3 regions of the Solibacillus sp. FSL H8-0538 genome follow, and region 3 is predicted to be linked to each of the others. Evidence: a T-box and tRNA genes for the amino acid it is inferred to sense, from the RefSeq annotation. Region 3 holds a T-box; the other regions hold tRNA genes.

Region 1 (2,231 bases), 1.9 Mb from region 3:
ATTCCGACCATTATTTTGGGGCCTTAGCTCAGCTGGGAGAGCGCCTGCCTTGCACGCAGGAGGTCAGCGGTTCGATCCCGCTAGGCTCCACCATTTTTAACCATTATAAAGATCCTGGCGGTGTAGCTCAGTTGGCTAGAGCACTCGGTTCATACCCGAAAGGTCGTGGGTTCGACTCCCTCTGCCGCCATCTTAAAGGACCTTTAGCTCAGTTGGTTAGAGCAGACGGCTCATAACCGTCCGGTCACAGGTTCGAGTCCTGTAAGGTCCACCATTTAAATACAGCCATGGAGGTATACCCAAGTCCGGCTGAAGGGATTAGTCTTGAAAACTAACAGGCGGGTTAAACCGCGCGGGGGTTCGAATCCCTCTACCTCCTCCATTTTTAATCAAATTAAATGGTGCCTTTAAAACTCAATCTACATTTTATTAAATTAATTATTATTGTCGCGGGGTGGAGCAGTGGTAGCTCGTCGGGCTCATAACCCGAAGGTCGTCGGTTCAAATCCGGCCCCCGCAACCAAAATGGTCCCGTGGTGTAGCGGTTAACATGCCTGCCTGTCACGCAGGAGATCGCCGGTTCGATCCCGGTCGGGACCGCCATTTTTAAATTATGGGTCAGTAGCTCAGTTGGTAGAGCATTAGATTGAAGCTCTAAGTGTCGGCGGTTCGATTCCGTCCTGACCCACCATTTTTTGCGGGTGTAGTTTAGTGGTAAAACCTCAGCCTTCCAAGCTGATGATGAGAGTTCGATTCTCTTCACCCGCTCCATTTTTGAATGGGCCTATAGCTCAGCTGGTTAGAGCGCACGCCTGATAAGCGTGAGGTCGATGGTTCGAGTCCATTTAGGCCCACCATGTCATTGTTCCGAAGTAGCTCAGTGGTAGAGCATCCGGCTGTTAACCGGACGGTCGTAGGTTCGAGTCCTACCTTCGGAGCCATTTTTTATTTTGGGGAAGTACTCAAGTGGCTCAAGAGGCGCCCCTGCTAAGGGTGTAGATCGCTAACGCGGTGCGAGGGTTCGAATCCCTCCTTCTCCGCCATAAGTATGTTTTTAGGCCCGTTGGTCAAGCGGTTAAGACACCGCCCTTTCACGGCGGTAACACGGGTTCGAATCCCGTACGGGTCATACTAAAAGATTGAGATGATTAAATCATCTCAATCTTTTTTTTGTATGTTTTGAAACCCCCCTGCTATGCCGGGGGTTCCAAAAAGCTTTTAGCTATGGACAAAAAAAAAACTCCAGTCGTACAATAAAGTCAGGTCTAGTCAACTGACTTCGTACGAAAGGAGTACCCAAAATGGATAATAAAAGTTTAGCACATACAACATGGAATTGTAAGTATCACATCGTCTTCGCATCAAAGTACAGAAGACAAATTATTTATGGTCAAATAAAAGCGGACATAGGTCGTATACTACGCCAACTATGTGAAAGAAAAGGTGTAGAAATTATTGAAGCAACGGCATGTCCAGATCATATTCATCTGTTAGTCAGTATCCCACTGAAGTTAAGCGTATCGGCATTTGGTGGGTATTTAAAAGGGAAAAGTAGTCTCATGATTTTCGATCGACATGCGAATTTGAACGATCGATATGGAAATCGTAAATTTTGGTGTCGAGGATATTATGTCGACACAGTAGGACGAAATCGAAAAGTAATTCAAGAGTACATTAAAAACCAATTACAAGAAGATATCCTGGAAGATCAAATGACAATGAAAGAATTCATTGACCCATTCACAGGAGAAGAAATCAAAAGAAAGAAAAGATTAGAAAGACACATCTCACCCAATATAGGGTGAGATGCTGTCCTTACTTATGTAGATATGAAAGTTATCCTTTCTTATCTACTAAAATAAGCCGCTTTAGCGGTCTGTGAGGAAACGGAGTGCAGTTGGGGGACCTTTCAGAATGTCTTTAGACATGAGCCAGTACCCCAGCGTTTCACGCGTAGAGCAAACCAGCAGTTATACTGGTGGTTTTGATTATTGGATAACTAAGAATAATGAAGCAAGTATTATTTTGAGGATTTTTTTACTGATTAAGTGGACAAGATTCCTTTCTTTACTTATTGTTCATTGAGAGTAGAGTGGTGCACCATGAAAGACATCTATATTCTATTTCGTCAATCTCGTATCATCTGAAGCTACAACAACATCTCGGCTACATTCAGGGTGTACAAAGTACGCGCATTGCGGGTTAGTTTTACGTATTTACTTTACAAGGTA
Region 2 (2,231 bases), 1.9 Mb from region 3:
ACGTAATGTACGGTGACTGACTCCTGAAACTTTCACTAGTTCATTGATGAACAACTTCATCACCTCCCTATGAATACTATAAACAATGACGTAACGTCAAAGTCAAGCAAAAAAAAAAGATTGAGATGATTTAATCATCTCAATCTTTTAATATGACCCGTACGGGATTCGAACCCGTGTTACCGCCGTGAAAGGGCGGTGTCTTAACCGCTTGACCAACGGGCCAAAATTCTATGGCGGAGAAGGAGGGATTCGAACCCTCGCACCGCTTACGCGATCTACACCCTTAGCAGGGGCGCCCCTTGAGCCACTTGGGTACTTCCCCATAGAATAAATTGGCTCCGAAGGCAGGACTCGAACCTGCGACCTGCCGGTTAACAGCCGGATGCTCTACCAACTGAGCTACTTCGGAATAATGAAATGGTGGGCCTAAATGGACTCGAACCATCGACCTCACGCTTATCAGGCGTGCGCTCTAACCAACTGAGCTATAGGCCCTTAAAGTGGAGCGGGTGAAGAGAATCGAACTCTCATCATCAGCTTGGAAGGCTGAGGTTTTACCACTAAACTACACCCGCAAATGGTGGGTCAGGACGGAATCGAACCGCCGACACTTAGAGCTTCAATCTAATGCTCTACCAACTGAGCTACTGACCCACAATTTATAAATGGCGGTCCCGACCGGGATCGAACCGGCGATCTCCTGCGTGACAGGCAGGCATGTTAACCGCTACACCACGGGACCATTTTGGTTGCGGGGGCCGGATTTGAACCGACGACCTTCGGGTTATGAGCCCGACGAGCTACCACTGCTCCACCCCGCGACAATAAATATTAACTTAACATTATATAGTTTGAGTTTTAAAGAAATCATTTAATATAATTAAAGATGGAGGAGGTAGAGGGATTCGAACCCCCGCGCGGTTTAACCCGCCTGTTAGTTTTCAAGACTAATCCCTTCAGCCAGACTTGGGTATACCTCCAAAGTTATATATAAATGATGGACCTTACAGGACTCGAACCTGTGACCGGACGGTTATGAGCCGTCTGCTCTAACCAACTGAGCTAAAGGTCCTTTAAGATGGCGGCAGAGGGAGTCGAACCCACGACCTTTCGGGTATGAACCGAGTGCTCTAGCCAACTGAGCTACACCGCCAGGATCTTTATAATGGTTAAAAATGGTGGAGCCTAGCGGGATCGAACCGCTGACCTCCTGCGTGCAAGGCAGGCGCTCTCCCAGCTGAGCTAAGGCCCCAAAATAATGGTCGGAATGACAGGATTCGAACCTACGACCCCTTGGTCCCAAACCAAGTGCTCTACCAAGCTGAGCTACATTCCGTCTATATGGCGCGCCCGGCAGGAGTCGAACCCACAACCTTCTGATCCGTAGTCAGACGCTCTATCCAATTGAGCTACGGGCGCTATTATTTGTTATTAAAAAATAAATGGTGCCGAGGGCCGGAATCGAACCGGCACGGTGATCACTCACCGCAGGATTTTAAGTCCTGTGCGTCTGCCAGTTCCGCCACCCCGGCACATGTTGGAGCGGAAGACGAGGTTCGAACTCGCGACCCCCACCTTGGCAAGGTGGTGTTCTACCACTGAACTACTTCCGCATGTGCATAAGAATTTATTACTCTGACAGTATATGAAATTAAATGGTGCGGGTGAAGGGAGTCGAACCCCCACGCCTTGCGGCGCTAGATCCTAAGTCTAGTGCGTCTGCCAGTTCCGCCACACCCGCAGCAGACAAATATGAAAATGGTGAGCCATGAAGGACTCGAACCTTCGACCCTCTGATTAAAAGTCAGATGCTCTACCAACTGAGCTAATGGCTCTCTAAATGGTGCCGGCGAAAGGAGTCGAACCCTCGACCTACTGATTACAAGTCAGTTGCTCTACCAACTGAGCTACACCGGCATTTAGAATGGTGGAGGATGACGGGCTCGAACCGCCGACCCCCTGCTTGTAAGGCAGGTGCTCTCCCAGCTGAGCTAATCCTCCTGGGTATAATGCCTAGCGACGTCCTACTCTTGCAGGGGGAAGCCCCCAACTACCATCGGCGCTAAAGAGCTTAACTTCCGTGTTCGGTATGGGAACGGGTGTGACCTCTTTGCCATCATCACTAGACTTGCACATGAAGTGCTAATTTTGTCGTTACAACATGGATATCGTAAACTTTTACGAAGTTTGTTTATATGACTTCTGTGTTAGCAGAAGTTCGTTTGTTG
Region 3 (2,231 bases):
TCACTTCTTGGATAACTTCATAGCTATCCCACTCAAGCGCTTTCGCTACTGTTTCAAGTAATTCTTTTGCCACGATGAATTTTTTCTCGCCAACTTGAGTAACCGCGTAAATAAATTCAGGATTTAATGAGATCCCTAAGTTCGCGGGTAAAGTCCAAGGCGTTGTTGTCCAGATGATGAATTTTGCATCCGCTGGTACGACACCTTTAGCATCTTTAATCGCAAAACTTACATAAATTGATGCAGACTTAACATCTTTGTACTCTATTTCTGCTTCCGCTAAAGCCGATTCAGAAGAAGGAGACCAATAAACAGGTTTTAAGCCTTTGTAAATGTACCCTTTTTCCGCCATTTTACCGAATACTTCGATTTGACGTGCTTCAAATTCCGGTTTTAATGTGATGTATGGGTTTTCCCAGTCACCACGAACTCCTAGACGTTGGAACTGAGAACTTTGATTAGCAATTTGCTCGTACGCATACTTTTCACAAAGCTCACGGAACTCAGCAACAGACATTTCTTTACGCTTAACACCTTTGTTTGTTAATGCTTGCTCGATTGGTAAACCATGTGTATCCCAGCCTGGAATATACGGTACATGAAAACCAGTCATAGATTTTTGACGGTTGATCATATCCTTGATTACTTTGTTTAATGCGTGCCCGATATGAATATCACCATTCGCGTAAGGAGGGCCATCATGTAAAATAAATGATGGGCGATCTTTTGTACGCTCATTTACTAATTTATTGATGTCCATTTCGTTCCATTTCTCTTGCATTTTCGGTTCCATTGTCGGTAAACCACCGCGCATCGGGAAATCCGTTTTAGGCATTAATAACGTTTCTTTATACTCTACCATTTGGAAAGCCTCCTATTTTTTGAAATCTATATGCAAACCGCTGCACTATTACCCGTTTAACCAAATTAGAAAGACATATCTCCCCCAAAAAAGGAAGAGATGAAGTCCTTACATAATTACATAAAAAAAAGCTTCCCGTCCCTGGTAAAGGGACGAGAAGCGTATGTCTCGTGGTACCACCCTAATTTGCAAAAAGCGTGTGCTTCTTTGCCTCTTAGACGCTGTAACGTAGCGTGTGACGAAACGACTTACTTACTAAATCATCTTGACGTTTTTACGCCAATTGAATCCAGTGTAGTTCAGTCGTTTAGCTCAGGAGTGATTTTCTGTTTTAATTGCTTCGTTCGAGCTTTCACCGTCCTCGAATCGCTAAACCGCATTCAAATCATACTGTCTCCGTCTTTGCTTCATTTGCATATAAAAACTTCATACTTGTGTATCAGTATATGAAAATGACCTTGTTTATGTCAAGCACTATCCACTAATAAGTAGTACTCTCACTTGAAGAATCGTTTTCCTCTTCAGACCGCGCATGTGCTTGAATTTCAGTCAAATGCACATCATATTCCAGTAAATGATCCCAATCATCTGTATTTAATAAATCCAGCTGTGCTTCTACAAGCATCTTGAAGCGATTACGGAAAACTTTTGATTGTTTTTTTAACTCATCAATTTCTATTGTTACTTTACGCGCCTTCGTTAACGCTTCATTAATAATACGGTCTGCGTTCTTCTCTGATTCTTTTACAATTAATTTCGCTTCTTTTTGAGAATTGCGTCGTACTTCATCCGCTGCCTCTTGTGCGACAATAATGGAGCGCTGTAATGTATCCTCTAGTGAATTATAATGATTCATTTGCTCGGTCATCGTCTTAATTTTTTCGTCAAGTTCTTTCTTTTCACGCAAAATGATTTCATAATCTTTAATGATTTGGTCTAAAAATTCATTTACCTCATCTTCGGCATAGCCGCGGAATCCACGCGTAAACTCTTTGTTATGTATATCAAGAGGTGATAGTGGCATGTCATTCGACTCTCCTTTACACGTTTATACTATAAAACTCATTATATAGGTTTAGTTTCACATTAACATCAATTTTCCGTAAAATTTCCTTGTTATTTACGCTTTTTGCTCTAATCGACCTACTTGGAGACGAATTTTATCTTTCTTTGTTCTTCCTTCAGTCATAATGACCTTTAGTCGACCATAGCCGCGCGCAGATAATATATCTCCTTCTTGTAGCTCAAATGATGTTGTTTCGCGCACAGTCCAGTTCACCTTCACCTTACTAGCAGCGATTAAACTTTGGGCTTTTTGACGTGAAATATTAAGCACGGTTGCCAGCACCACATCAAGACGCATCGAAGC

Evidence for each region. A T-box is a leader RNA that pairs with one kind of tRNA and senses whether it is charged. The one in region 3 lies ahead of ileS (isoleucine--tRNA ligase), so its partner is inferred to be a tRNA-Ile.
Region 1: it encodes a tRNA-Ile, which carries the amino acid that the T-box ahead of ileS (isoleucine--tRNA ligase) is inferred to sense. The anticodon was not compared.
Region 2: it encodes a tRNA-Ile, which carries the amino acid that the T-box ahead of ileS (isoleucine--tRNA ligase) is inferred to sense. The anticodon was not compared.

What each region holds. Positions count from the first base shown of each region.
Region 1 is NZ_JBBOPI010000001.1:2,835,681-2,837,911, reverse strand. It holds tRNA gene MHH87_RS13550 (tRNA-Pro) at 1-10, shown strand, start outside; tRNA gene MHH87_RS13545 (tRNA-Ala) at 18-93, shown strand; tRNA gene MHH87_RS13540 (tRNA-Met) at 117-190, shown strand; tRNA gene MHH87_RS13535 (tRNA-Ile) at 198-274, shown strand; tRNA gene MHH87_RS13530 (tRNA-Ser) at 290-382, shown strand; tRNA gene MHH87_RS13525 (tRNA-Met) at 449-523, shown strand; tRNA gene MHH87_RS13520 (tRNA-Asp) at 528-603, shown strand; tRNA gene MHH87_RS13515 (tRNA-Phe) at 616-691, shown strand; tRNA gene MHH87_RS13510 (tRNA-Gly) at 698-771, shown strand; tRNA gene MHH87_RS13505 (tRNA-Ile) at 781-857, shown strand; tRNA gene MHH87_RS13500 (tRNA-Asn) at 867-941, shown strand; tRNA gene MHH87_RS13495 (tRNA-Ser) at 953-1,043, shown strand; tRNA gene MHH87_RS13490 (tRNA-Glu) at 1,058-1,129, shown strand; gene tnpA (IS200/IS605 family transposase) at 1,302-1,805, shown strand.
Region 2 is NZ_JBBOPI010000001.1:2,831,902-2,834,132, forward strand. It holds gene MHH87_RS13370 (MerR family transcriptional regulator) at 1-60, opposite strand, end outside; tRNA gene MHH87_RS13375 (tRNA-Glu) at 154-225, opposite strand; tRNA gene MHH87_RS13380 (tRNA-Ser) at 235-325, opposite strand; tRNA gene MHH87_RS13385 (tRNA-Asn) at 337-412, opposite strand; tRNA gene MHH87_RS13390 (tRNA-Ile) at 422-498, opposite strand; tRNA gene MHH87_RS13395 (tRNA-Gly) at 505-578, opposite strand; tRNA gene MHH87_RS13400 (tRNA-Phe) at 582-657, opposite strand; tRNA gene MHH87_RS13405 (tRNA-Asp) at 670-745, opposite strand; tRNA gene MHH87_RS13410 (tRNA-Met) at 750-824, opposite strand; tRNA gene MHH87_RS13415 (tRNA-Ser) at 891-983, opposite strand; tRNA gene MHH87_RS13420 (tRNA-Ile) at 1,002-1,075, opposite strand; tRNA gene MHH87_RS13425 (tRNA-Met) at 1,083-1,156, opposite strand; tRNA gene MHH87_RS13430 (tRNA-Ala) at 1,180-1,255, opposite strand; tRNA gene MHH87_RS13435 (tRNA-Pro) at 1,263-1,339, opposite strand; tRNA gene MHH87_RS13440 (tRNA-Arg) at 1,346-1,422, opposite strand; tRNA gene MHH87_RS13445 (tRNA-Leu) at 1,447-1,535, opposite strand; tRNA gene MHH87_RS13450 (tRNA-Gly) at 1,542-1,616, opposite strand; tRNA gene MHH87_RS13455 (tRNA-Leu) at 1,660-1,744, opposite strand; tRNA gene MHH87_RS13460 (tRNA-Lys) at 1,763-1,838, opposite strand; tRNA gene MHH87_RS13465 (tRNA-Thr) at 1,845-1,920, opposite strand; tRNA gene MHH87_RS13470 (tRNA-Val) at 1,929-2,004, opposite strand; rRNA gene rrf (5S ribosomal RNA) at 2,015-2,130, opposite strand.
Region 3 is NZ_JBBOPI010000001.1:958,011-960,241, reverse strand. It holds gene ileS (isoleucine--tRNA ligase) at 1-862, opposite strand, end outside; T-box leader at 1,008-1,274, opposite strand; gene MHH87_RS04380 (DivIVA domain-containing protein) at 1,344-1,886, opposite strand; gene MHH87_RS04375 (YlmH family RNA-binding protein) at 1,983-2,231, opposite strand, start outside.